Regions from separate parts of the Paenibacillus sp. FSL K6-1318 genome, predicted to be linked through region 2. Evidence: a T-box and tRNA genes for the amino acid it is inferred to sense, from the RefSeq annotation. Region 2 holds a T-box; the other regions hold tRNA genes.
The links. A T-box is a leader RNA that pairs with one kind of tRNA and senses whether it is charged. The one in region 2 lies ahead of leuS (leucine--tRNA ligase), so its partner is inferred to be a tRNA-Leu.

Region 1: it has a tRNA-Leu gene. The T-box ahead of leuS (leucine--tRNA ligase) is inferred to sense a tRNA for this amino acid. The anticodon was not compared.
Region 3: it has a tRNA-Leu gene. The T-box ahead of leuS (leucine--tRNA ligase) is inferred to sense a tRNA for this amino acid. The anticodon was not compared.

Annotation. Positions count from the first base shown of each region.
Region 1 covers NZ_CP150270.1:2,158,859-2,163,176, forward strand. Annotated here, with positions in the region: gene NYE45_RS09655 (DoxX family protein) at 82-477, opposite strand; gene NYE45_RS09660 (Gfo/Idh/MocA family oxidoreductase) at 527-1,519, opposite strand; tRNA gene NYE45_RS09665 (tRNA-Leu) at 1,742-1,826, shown strand; gene NYE45_RS09670 (hypothetical protein) at 1,925-2,116, opposite strand; gene NYE45_RS09675 (sn-glycerol-1-phosphate dehydrogenase) at 2,275-3,423, shown strand; gene NYE45_RS09680 (helix-turn-helix transcriptional regulator) at 3,650-4,246, opposite strand.
Region 2 covers NZ_CP150270.1:4,767,864-4,772,181, reverse strand. Annotated here, with positions in the region: gene NYE45_RS21125 (S1-like domain-containing RNA-binding protein) at 1-253, shown strand, start outside; gene NYE45_RS21120 (class I SAM-dependent methyltransferase) at 383-1,153, shown strand; gene NYE45_RS21115 (hypothetical protein) at 1,376-1,576, shown strand; gene NYE45_RS21110 (aminoglycoside phosphotransferase family protein) at 1,566-2,333, shown strand; T-box leader at 2,446-2,715, shown strand; gene leuS (leucine--tRNA ligase) at 2,794-4,318, shown strand, end outside.
Region 3 covers NZ_CP150270.1:2,244,422-2,248,739, forward strand. Annotated here, with positions in the region: gene NYE45_RS10105 (carboxymuconolactone decarboxylase family protein) at 1-126, shown strand, start outside; gene NYE45_RS10110 (C40 family peptidase) at 225-689, opposite strand; cyclic di-AMP (ydaO/yuaA leader) riboswitch at 695-826, opposite strand; gene pelA (pectate lyase) at 1,246-2,208, shown strand; tRNA gene NYE45_RS10120 (tRNA-Leu) at 2,387-2,471, shown strand; gene NYE45_RS10125 (carbohydrate-binding protein) at 2,548-4,227, opposite strand.

The DNA of each region.
Region 1 (4,318 bases), 2.6 Mb from region 2:
AGGCAGATGCGAGTATATCAAAAAAAAGAGCCCCGGTTTCGTCTTGCGAAACATCGAGGTCCGTAGTGATAAAACGATATATTATAGCAGGGCATCGAGGGAATAAGCCCCGGCACCAGCAAGGGCAACACCGAGTAACGATCCAAGCATCACAAGGTTATATTCGAATCCTCCGTTCAGATTCCATAGTCCTTTGTCTGCGTGCACTTTGACTATGGCTACAATCATCGGAATCATGAGCAGAACGACACCAATAATCATCCATAGACCGGCTCCAAACAGGAATCCTCCGATCAATTCAGCAAGTCCGGCACACACGGCCATGGTCCTGGCAGGCTGCAGACCAATCGCCCGGAAGAATTCAGCCGTCCCTGATACACCCTCGCCACCAAACCAGCCAAACAATTTTTTGCATGCATGTCCGATCATAATAAAACCAATTACGAGACGAATGATGAGTAAGCCTGTGTCCAACATATGATTATTTCCTCTTCTCTGGATGTATAAAATGGTGAACGTATATACGTCACTTCAGTGACGATAGAATAGCGTCGCATAGCGCCATCGTCCCAATATTATCCTTGGCGCTGGAACGTGGGATAGACTGATTCTGGCAACATTCGATGAAATGAGCCATTTCGCCGACGAACCCACGCAGATAAAGGTCCCGATAAGCTCCAGACATGGGGGAGCCAGAAGGGGTATATACAGTATCTTGCTCCTCAAGAGATTTCCAGGGAAGGCTGTCCGAGCTGCGGGATTGATGAACAGTGAGTGTGTTGATCTCTTCAGCTGACGCAAATCCGTTATCGAAGGTGACGAGTACACTTTCGCTCTCCCGTGACCATGCACTCATGCCTGTAAAGTACGCACTGCCCACGACGTCATTCTCAAATACGAGGGAAATACTCTGATTAATATACTCCCCATCCTTCACGGTTGTGCCTGTAACCCGCACGGCTTCTCCAAACAGGAACCGCATCAGATCGACCATATGAATGGCAGCAAGCTTCATGAACTGCTCCTCATCCTTGCAAAATGGAGTACTGTCCACAGCGAACTTCATCTGGAATGAACGCATCTTACCTAGCGAACCTCCATCAATGAGTTCTTTGAGCTTCATATATATCGGAGCATACCGTTTCATAAAACCGACCATGACGACGACGCCAGCTTGCTCGGCCGCTTCTGCTACAGTGGCGGCTTCCGCTGCGTTCCATCCGAGCGGCTTATCCACGTATACATTTTTGCCAGCCCGAATACATTCAAGGACAAGAGCGGTCTGGTCTACAGGCTGGGCGACCACAACAACTCCGTCACAAGGTTCCTGTTGTAACATAAGCTGAGCGTTGTCATACGCTTTTCCGTTGCTCCCAAATCGCAGCAGAGCTGCTTCAGAGCGTTCGGTACTGCGGGTGGCAATGGCCTGAATCTGCGCTCCGGCTTCAACAACAGAAGGATATATATTCGTGGATGCATGAAACCCGGCACCGATAAAGCAAAGATTGGCTGTTTTCAAAGTGGATCTCTCCTTTATTTTTTCATTCGTATGGATGGTTTTTTGTTTAATGCTACGATAGGTTGTTTGTAGTTGAGAAAAAAGGACATATGTCCTATTCGTGAATGGATAAAAAAGAAGTTGCATTTTTATTTTGGAGCATGTATACTCTGAATTACGGTAAAACAAGGAATTGCTTCACCGGAACGCTTTTCATCGATGGGATGAGGAGATACATATTATGCGGTCGTGGCGGAATTGGCAGACGCGCACGGTTCAGGTCCGTGTGGGCTAACCCCCCGTGGAGGTTCGAGTCCTCTCGACCGCATCTAACAAAAAAGGTTCGTGATTTGCTCTAGGGCAATTCACGAACCTTTTTTATTTTGTGGATCATTCGTGTGAAGCCTACATTTTGCTATCGGCATTCTAATGCTGATGTCGGCGCTGGCGCATAATGACTGCCGTGATGATCCCGGCAATGGCTCCTGCAATACCGAATAGCGTAACACTGGCAACAACTTCAAATGACTGGAGTCGAAACAAAAACGCTACACCACTGCCAAAAGTGGTTCCGGCCAGAAATCCGAGCGAAATTCCTAATTCTTTGGTTAATTTCATCGATTCACCTACTTGGAAATGTGAGATATGGATTTGCAAATATTGGGTACAGGCAGTAAAGTGTGATCAGGAAAATCATCACATTTTATTTCCTTTTTTCATTTTGTGGTTTTAACCAGGTAATTATGCATGATATCTCATATGGGAGGTAAGAGCGAATGAATATGAACGAACGAATTGCAGCGTGGAATGAGGAAGCACAGGAGTGCACTTGCGGTCATCAACACCGAGTGGTGGATATGCTGATTCATCTGGAAGCTGGGGCCATTCAGAGGTTACCAGGTTATTTGTCTGAGAGAGAATACGATCGGGTGACGGTTGTTTATGATCGACATACATTACGGGCCGCTGGATCTGATGTCCTGAGCAGTATACGGGAAGCGGGAATTCATGTAGATGAGATCGCTCTGCCGGAGAATCGTACGGGTGATATCGTTGCTGACGAAGCAGCTATTGTACAGGTCATGTTGGGTGTGAATCTGGAAAGTCAGGCTGTGATCGCCGTGGGTTCAGGTACCATCCATGACTTGGTGCGATTTGTATGTTCCAAAATGAACAAGCCATTTCTGTCCATACCGACAGCGGCTTCAGTGGATGGGTTTACCTCTGCAGGTGCGCCCTTAATTGTAAGCGGAGTCAAACAGACCTTTCAGGCTGTTCCGCCCGAGGCCATCTTTGCCGATATGAATATCCTGGAGCAAGCTCCCCAAGTCATGACGGCTGCCGGATTCGGAGACATGCTTGGCAAATATACTTCCCTTGCAGACTGGATTGTTTCTCGTGATCTGGGCGGGGAGCCGTTCTGTCCGGTCGCTTATCGGATGACAGAAGAAGCGCTGAACAGCTGTATAGACCATGTGCAAGCGATTGCTGAAGGACGAGCTGAGGGAGTAGCTGTATTAATGGATGCACTGATCGTTTCCGGCATCTCCATGCTGATCATTGACCATTCCCGTCCGGCATCCGGAGGTGAGCACCATCTGTCCCACATCTTGGAGATGGATCTGATGCAAGCGGGTGACAGACCGGTTCTGCATGGTGCCAAAGTTGGCGTAGCTTGTGCATTACTTACTGTAAAATATAAAGAACTTGCACAGACATCGGGTGAACCTGTGTTTGGAATATATGACCATTTGCCGGATGCTGCTCAGCTTATCGAATGGTTGGAACAAGTAGGTGGACCTGTGACTATTGAACAATTGGGTGTAACCCCGGAGATGGTGGAGCATGCGTTCACAATAGCGCATACCCTTCGCCCTCGTTATACCGGATTGAAATATATCAATGAAGTGTTGAACACGAGGTAAGGGTGGCTTTTCATGAAGAACGATCTTCTTGCGTTGTATAAGCTTGGCTTGTAGAGGGCTGTAATGGCTCTGGTTGGAAGCAGAAGGCAGAAAAGGGGAGATTATCTGACATTACCGACAGGAGAGCCAGGAGAGTGCTTCAGGTTCGGGAGAGAAGGGATACCGTTTATTTAAAAAGGCTCTGGCCTCCTTAAGGGAGAGCAGAGCCTTTTGGCTGTTCGCTTATTTAGTTGTTGCGACGATCTTTCAAGATGACATCTGCGAACAAAATAGTTTTCGGGATGCGGAAAAATTGCTCCGCTTGTTCCTGAAACGCAGCAGAAGGCAGCGTTCCCTGATGCAGCCATTTGCGGAAAGTGCCGGGATGAACCCCGATCCAGTGGCTGACATCTGTCACCGACAAATCATGGACCATACACAAGCCTGTCAAAATACGGTTACTAACCGGAGAACGGGTCACTGTACGCTTCATGAAGCGAGATGACTCGGGTTGACATATGACAGGGCTATTGCGGACCACTTCTTCATTGAAGAGAATATGACGCGGGTAGCCGAGTAATTGGCAAGTCTTGTCCAAATTGGTACTGCCGGGTATCCGTCCTTCGTACACCCACGCACTGACACTGCGTGAAGAGATGGAGAGGTCTTCAGCGAGCTGGGACAACTTGATATCATTGGCCATCAGCACGGCAAGAAGAACACGATTGCGGATTTGACAGCGTGTCGGTTTGCGGAATCGTTTAACACGGACGCCTTTTCCCAAGTATTTACGGTTGATCAGAGACCACGCCTGGATGGAATGTTGTTCTGGTTGATTAGGCATATTTCCTCCGATTTTTTTTAACCAAATACTACAATAAACAACGGGGTACTTTCAAGTGCCGGGTTTACCGGT
Region 2 (4,318 bases):
GACTCAACTCAAACAAGTTGGACGTAACGAAGATGCAGACAAGCTGCTCGCCTTTATGAAAGAGCGTCCTATGGGCGGCATGCCTTACTCGGATGCAACTCCGCCGGATATCATCAAGCAGCGCTTTGGCATCAGTAAGTCTGCTTTCAAGCGTGCCTTGGGCAAATTGATGAAAGACGGATTGGTGGTTCAAAAGGAAAGCTGGACGTATCTGTCCGAATCTGCTCCTGCGGATCAAAGTGAAAACAAGTAATTTTACTGATTAAATAGTTGTAATATGGAACTCGGATAAGGCAGGGATAGGCTGGGTAAACACCGGATGCCCCTGCTTTTTCTTTTGTTAGCAGGATTGGAAAATGAAATTGAAAGTGCGGTGCCTGACATGTCTTACCGGAAATTTGCCTATGTGTATGATGAATTAATGGAAGATATGCCTTATCCGGACTGGATAAGGTTTGCAAGAACAGCATGGGAACAGCATGGAATGCCCAAAAGTGTCGCTGAACTTGGCTGTGGAACGGGCTCTATTACGATCCCGCTCGTAAACTCAGGTTTTGAAGTTACAGGCATTGACCTCTCATCAGATATGCTGTCGGTTGCACGCAGCAAGATGGAGGCTACGCCTCAGGGTCATCGCTTGTATCGCGAGGGCAGTGTCCGTTGGGTGCAGCAGGATATGCGGGAATGGCGAGTTCCGGAGCCTGTGGATTCGGTGATATCTTTCTGTGATTGCGTCAATTACCTGCTTGAACAAGAAGATGTCGTTCGTACATTCCAGCGCACATATGAGATGCTGAAGCCTGGTGGAACGTTCCTGTTTGATGTGCATCATCCCAATACCCTTATTCGTTATGATGAGGAGCAGCCTTTCGTACTGGATGAGCGCTCCGTATCTTATATTTGGACTTGTGATCTGGACCAGGATCGCTGTGAGATCGAGCATCATCTCAGTATCTTTTCGCGTGTGGATGATGGTAGCAAGGATATGTACCAGCGCTTTGAAGAAGTTCATGTTCAGCGTGCGTATGATCCGGACTGGATGAAGCTGGAGTTGTCCAAGGCAGGATTCAGAGACGTGAAGGTATATGGGGATTTTGAATGGAAAGAGGCCGGAGACAGCGCACAGCGCTTGTTCTACGTTGCTGTGAAATAAGAGCGAATAATGAGAACTGTCCTTATGATGCATAAGGGCAGTTTTTTTGTTTGATTTTCCATGGATAATGAATAACAAGCTTCTATAATCCGCCAAGGAAATGCTAGGAAAGATAAAATAGCGTGACAAAAAGTATTGCCAGTTATAGTAAAGGAGGCCATAATAGTCGGATGGAAAGCGTTTTCTAAGAAAATCAATCAATAGTCAATGTGAGGTGTAGAATTGGAAAGTACATATAAAACAAGACTCTCGTCAGAACAGTTGAATGCCATAATAGAGCATCATTTCTCTGCAAGTATACAGGACTATAAGGAAATGGTGGATGGCTGGGCCAATCACGCATATCTCATTACACGGAGTGACGCCCAGCGGGTGGTACTCAAAATTGCCCCCGTCAGCTTCGACAAATCTGATGCGCTGTGAACAGGATCTCATGATTGCCGAAGTTGAGGCACTGCACCTCATTACGGAGCTACAGGATGTTCCCGTACCCCAAGTGTTGGCTTATGATGATTCGTTAACTATGGCTTCAGCGCGTTATTTTATTATGGAGTACATGTCTGGAACACCCTATAATCAGGTCAAGGATCAATATTCTGCGGAAGAACAGGAAGCCATTGAACACCAGCTGGGTCAGTACAATCGTCGAATTAATGAAATCAAGGGTGAGCAGTTCGGATATTTCTCGGAGCAAAAACAGCGATATTCCACATGGAAAGAAGCATTTATGAATTTGATGGATGACATTCTTACCGATGGGGAAGAAGCCGGGATTACATTTTCGATGGATTACCCTGAGTTGAGACGCTTGATTGAAGAAAAATCGGATGTGCTGGACGATGTCGAAGAACCTGTGCTTGTCAGTTGGGATCTGTGGGATGGCAATGTGTTAGTGGATGCAGGTCATATCACAGCGATTATAGATTTTGAGCGTTCTTTGTGGGCAGACCCTCTGATGGAGCATTATTTCAGTCATTTTAACTATACTCCCGGTTTTGTGAAAGGGTATGGGCATGCGATTACGACTGAAAGTGAGCTGAGAAGAAGAAGTCTGTATGACTTGTACTTTGATCTTGTACTACGCATTGAGTGCGCTTATCGCCAATATGATAATCAGGAACATGTGAATTGGACCATTCATAATCTGGAGGAAGGTATTGAGCGTTTTCGCTTATCCTAAATAACAGCTAGCGCTATGGAACAGTTCGAATCGTGTTCTTCAAGATGGCAATTATCACGTGTAATATTGACTTTGGGCTTGCTTTTTTATATAATGGTCCCGATATTGTATACATATTTCGATGATAAGGATTAGTAGTGATTCCTGTACATAACAGAGAGCCGGCGGTTGGTGCAAGCCGGTTGACAGTGATTTGCGAACTCGCCTTGGAGAAATGCGGTGATTACACCATTCTGTTTAACCTGCTTGTATAAAGCTTGGGTTCAGGAATGGAAATCCGCATCGGTTAACCGCCGTTACAGGTCCAAAGGGAGTGGATGACGAAGCACGTTCGTCCGCTAACTAGGGTGGTACCACGGGAATTCAACCTCTCGTCCCTAGCGCTGCAAACGCTACGGGATGCTGAGGTTTTTTTGTTGCAATTAAAGATAAAGCGAATAACCTGAAGGAGGAACAATAGATGAGTGATAATAACCAGCCGAAACACGGCTATCAGCCACAAGTCATGGAAAAAAGTTGGCAGCAATACTGGGATGCAAATAAAACGTTTAAAACAGGTGAGGACCCGGTTAAACCGAAGTTTTATGCACTGGATATGTTCCCTTACCCATCCGGTTCAGGTCTGCACGTAGGCCACCCGGAAGGATATACGGCAACGGATATCGTTTCCCGTTACAAACGTATGCGCGGTTACAATGTATTGCACCCCATGGGTTGGGACGCTTTCGGTCTGCCTGCTGAGCAGCATGCACTGGATACAGGTGAACATCCACGGCATATTACATTCCGCAATATTGACAATTTCCGTCGCCAGATCAAATCGCTCGGGTTCTCCTATGACTGGGATCGTGAGATCAGCACAACGGACCCTGAATACTATAAATGGACGCAATGGATCTTTATTCAGCTGTACAATAAAGGCTTGGCTTATGTGGATGAAGTCGCAGTTAACTGGTGTGAGGCCCTTGGAACGGTACTGGCTAATGAAGAGGTTATTGATGGCAAGAGTGAACGTGGTGGACATCCGGTTGTACGCAAACCGATGCGCCAGTGGGTCCTGAAAATTACCGAGTATGCAGAGCGCCTGTTGGAAGACCTGGAAGAGCTGGATTGGTCTGAAAGCATTAAGGATATGCAGCGTAACTGGATCGGTAAATCGACAGGTGCAGAGGTTGTATTTGCCATTGAGGGTCGCGAGGAAGTCATCAAGGTGTTCACTACCCGTGCGGACACATTGTTCGGTGCGAGCTTTGCAGTACTTGCTCCGGAACATGAGTTGGTAGAAGCGATTACAACCGATGACCAACGTGAAGCGATTCAGGCTTATCAGGAGCAGGCTTCTCGTAAGAGTGATCTGGAACGTACAGATTTGGCCAAAGACAAAACAGGTGTATTCACCGGCGCTTATGCAATCAATCCCGTTAATGGCGCGAAACTGCCGATCTGGATTGCTGATTACGTTCTTGCAGGTTACGGTACAGGTGCGGTTATGGCTGTTCCGGGTCATGATGCACGTGACTGGGAATTTGCGAAGCAGTTCGGTCTGGATATCATCGAGGTTATCCAAGGTGGGGACGTTACACAAGAGGCGTACTCGGGTGATGGCGCGCATGTGAATTCCGATTTCCTCAACGGACTGAACAATGAAGAAGCGGTTGCCAAGATGATTGCTTGGTTGGAAGAGAACGGCAAAGGACAAGGGAAAGTGACCTATCGTCTGCGCGATTGGCTGTTCAGCCGTCAGCGTTACTGGGGTGAACCAATCCCGATTCTGCATCTGGAAGACGGAACGATGAAAACAGTACCGGAGGATCAACTTCCACTGCTGTTGCCTGATATCGACCAGATCAAACCTTCGGGTACTGGAGAATCACCACTGGCGAATGTTACGGATTGGGTAAATACAGTAGATCCGGAAACGGGAATGAAGGCACGTCGTGAGACCAACACCATGCCACAATGGGCGGGTAGCTGCTGGTACTACC
Region 3 (4,318 bases), 2.5 Mb from region 2:
GAAGAAGCTCGTGCCAAGGGTGCAACTGACCAGGAGATCATGGAGACCGTTGCCGTAGCCGGAGCTGTAGGAGGCGGACATGCCCTGTCTCAGGGTGCGATGCGAGTGCAGAAGGCGTTGCATTAAGTCTAGGTAAGGGTAGTACTAGGATTAGTCCATAAATGTCTAATCAAACAAAAGAGGAGGTTCCGGGTGATCCGGAGCCTCCTCTTTCTATATCATACTTACATTTTCCCCAACATTTTATCGTACATAAATTGTCCAGTTACCCGACGTGCTGTCACGTAACGATCATTGAAGTATGGATTCGATAACTTCGTAATACTTACACCTTTACTACTGGAAGCATGTGCAAATTGTCCGCCGCCAATATATACACCTGTATGTGAAATGCCTTTGCCCATCGTATTGAAGAACACCAGATCACCTGTGCGAATGTTACTTTTGGATACCGGAGTACCTGCTTTGGCTTGCTGCTGCGAAGTACGTGGCAATTCAATGCTGTATTTGTTGAAAAGATATCTCATAAACCCGGAACAGTCGAAGCCGGCCAAAGTCGTGCCACCCCACTTGTAAGGTATACCTGTCATGTTGTTCACTACGGAGTTGATACTGCTTGCCTCTGTGCTTGTTGCCCCGGATGTAAATAGTACAGCTGCTCCAAAAATGGAGATTATCAGTTTTTTCAAAATCAATGTTCTCCCTTCGATGCCTACGGAGTTAGCTAAGGGTTCGGTAGAAGGTTCCCTATATTTCCTATGTATAAGAATAATTCACCCAAAATGGTTCCCCCGTTTTCAAACATGAAACTCGGCAATGAATAATTAAGTTTTTGTAACTATTTGAAACTATATTGCATAAATGCGTAATTGTCAAACCCATTTAAACCCCTTCGTAATACCTCAATGTTAGCGGAATTACGGTTTTTATATGAAAGAAGGGATCAAGTTTGGGTATCATTCATGACAAAAACGTCATTATTGATTCGTTTAAGACGATTTTGGACAAATAAATAGGTTTGTCATGAGTTAAAAGAACTATTCCGTAATGTTCAATTTGAGAGATTATATTCATTAAGTTGCATATATTGACAAAAATCGATTTTTTGCATATCATCTTCTTATCCAATCCACATATTGGATGAAAATTGATTTTATTGTGTTATAAATTCAAATAAAGGAGGTTAAGGGACTAATTTTATAAGTAAGGTAGAAGTGGGAGATTTATAAAAACAAACATAGGAGAGTGTTATCTTTGAAAGCAAAAAAAATAGTTACTTTTATTCTGGCATGTACGATGGTCTTCTCAGCAGTTGGTATAGCTGTTCTTCCTGTAACAACGGTATCAGCCGCTGATGCAACAGGTACAACAGCAAGTATATCTGATATTCTGAAGAACCAGCTGCCAGATGGAGGTTGGAGAAAAGACTATAAACAAACAAGTGGAGAATGGGCGAAGTCCACCATTGACAACAAGGCTACATACTCAGAAATTAGAAGATTGGCGAAGGAATTCAAAAAGACCAATGATCCGCGTTACTCCACAGCTGCAATCAAAGGAATTAACTTTTTGATCAACATGCAGTATTCAAACGGCGGATGGCCACAAGTCTATCAAAGCTCGGGATATCACAAACACATCACTTACAATGATGATGCGATGATTAATGTAATGATCATGTTGGATGAAGTAGCAACGCGCAAAGGTGACTTCTCGTTTATCGACAGCACACTTGCTAACCGCAGTAAAAATTCAGTTGCCAAAGGTGTGGATGCGATTCTGAATACACAGGTCGTTTCAGGCGGTAAGCTGACAGCATGGGGACAACAACATGATTCCAGTTCCCTTAAACCAGCAAGCGCAAGAATCTATGAAGTACCATCGCTGACGGCTGGAGAGAGTGTAACGATTGTTAAATTCCTGAAAACCAGACCTGCTAACGCTAAAATTACAGCATCCATTAAAGGAGCTGAAGCTTGGTTTAACAAAGTCAAAATTACGGGTTACAAGTATGAAAGAGCAAACGGAGACAGCAAAATTATCGCTGATTCCAAAGCTGCACCGATCTGGGCTCGCTTCTATGAAGTGGGAACAGATAAACCGATCTTTATTGGTCGTGACGGGGTAGTTAAATACAAACTAAGTGATATTGATAAAGAAAGAAGAGGCGGTTATGCATGGTATGGCAACTGGCCTTCCAAGCTGTAACTCGTAACATGCCTAAGGTTTCATAGAGTTAATCCCTAGTAACGATAAGTAAAGCCCGAATCAGACATGGACGTCTGGCTCGGGCTTTATTGTTATTATTTTCAGTGTTGACATGATAGATTGCACATGATATATTATTTCTTGTCGCCGAGATATATATCACGGAGATATACAATATGCGGTCGTGGCGGAATTGGCAGACGCGCACGGTTCAGGTCCGTGTGGGCTAACCCCCCGTGGAGGTTCGAGTCCTCTCGACCGCATCAAACAAAGGTTCCTCGTTAGGCTAACGCCTTTCGGGGAACCTTTTTGTTTTGTACCATAAAATCGTCTAATAGGTTACTGAGCGGACACGTGGATACTATCGATATTCGGACCTTCAGTACCGGTCGTTACCACTTTAATGGTATTGGTTCCCGAGTTCATGGGCATCTGAATTGTTTTTTCACCCCAGGTAGACCAGCTTCCCGTTGCAGTAAATGGGGTATTGCTGATTACTTTGGTCCCATTTACGAATACATCGAGGTTACGGGTGCCACTTTCCAACGCATAACGAAACTTTACGTTTTTGGTGCCACTTATCGTATTGTTGATGTTATTCCATTGAATGCCCGAGTTCGTCAACGCATTGAAATTAACATATCCTGAGCCTGTGTAGCCAGGATAGATCGTCTCAATTGCAGCATCGGAGAGAGTCGTTCCTGTCTCTGCTTCGTACGTAGTGCCACTCCCCGTATTACCTCCACCGCTGCCCGTAATATTAGCGACAAACGTAGTTACACTTTGAGCAGGGAGTTGAGCAGTAAAGGTTGCATTGGACACCGTAATTGGTGCTCCGCTTGCCAGATTGCGACTGCTATCGGTTACCCATGAGGATACCGTGGAAGCATTACCGTTTTGCAAAACAAATTTCTGACTCGTTGCAGAAGTGCTTCTGTTAATCGCCACAATGACAACCTTGTTATCCCCTTTGTAGGCAGAAACGAATGTGTTCGTATCCGGGTTCTTGGTTGCATCTACTCTAAGATAGCCTGGACGTACAAATTTGGAGAAGTGAGCCATATTATAACCGCGTTTACTAATCGTTCCGTCTTCTTTCATCGGACCATACTGTCTGCGGATGTACCACCATACATAAGCCTGGAAATCACCCTCGACCATAGCACTGTGCATGTGATAGGAAACGTCAAGCGCTTCGGGCCAGCGGTCTGCTGAGTTACTATCGCTATTCGGATAATAGACTTCAGTCATCCAGAGTTCTTTACCGGCTCCTTTTTGCTTGAAGAGCGGATATGCGAAATCTTTGATCTGGGTCCCGTACGTGTGTGCTCCCAGAATGTCCATATTAGCGAGCGCCTGCGGGTCATTCAGAATTGGGTCAGATATGTTTTTGAGATACTGGAAGGATTCGGGTGCCATCACTTTTGTGCCTTGAATGGAGCCTGCATTTTCTTTCATAAAACGGAGGATTTCCTGAGGCGTCCACCAGGTCCAGTCATGTGCATAGTCCGGCTCATTTTGTACCGAAATGGCATACAGGTCCACGCCGTTATTTTTCATGTAGGTTACAAAGTCATTAAGATGCTGTGCATATGCAGTATACTTGTCGTACTTTAGGCGTTTTGCATTGGTATCTCCATTGCGGTTAAAGGTTTCAACCATGTCGCTCGGAGGATTCCATGGGGATGCAAATACGATAGCACCCTTTTCAATAGCACGTTTGGCTGTGGCAACCTCACGTGACCAGTTATTTCGGTCTGGATCAACGTAGATTCTGAGTACAGAAAAGCCTAACTGGTTCTGATCATTGCCAAAAGCAGTTTCTCGTTGCGCTGCTGTCAAGTCACCGATCCATGCCGGATGGTTGATACCACCAAAACCGCGAATGAGTTGTTTTTCAGAAGATAAATTAATGGTGGCATCACTTGCTGCCGAAACTTGTGTAGGACTGAGCATGAGAGGTAGAGCTGTTAAGCAGGCCAATAAAACGTTAATCGTCTTTTTTAATTTGAATTTCACTACTTTCATCCTCCTCAAATAGCAAATAGTAAAATAGCTGATGGTCTGGCATTTTATTTATGTAAACCCTTTCAAAACCTCCTTCCTTAAA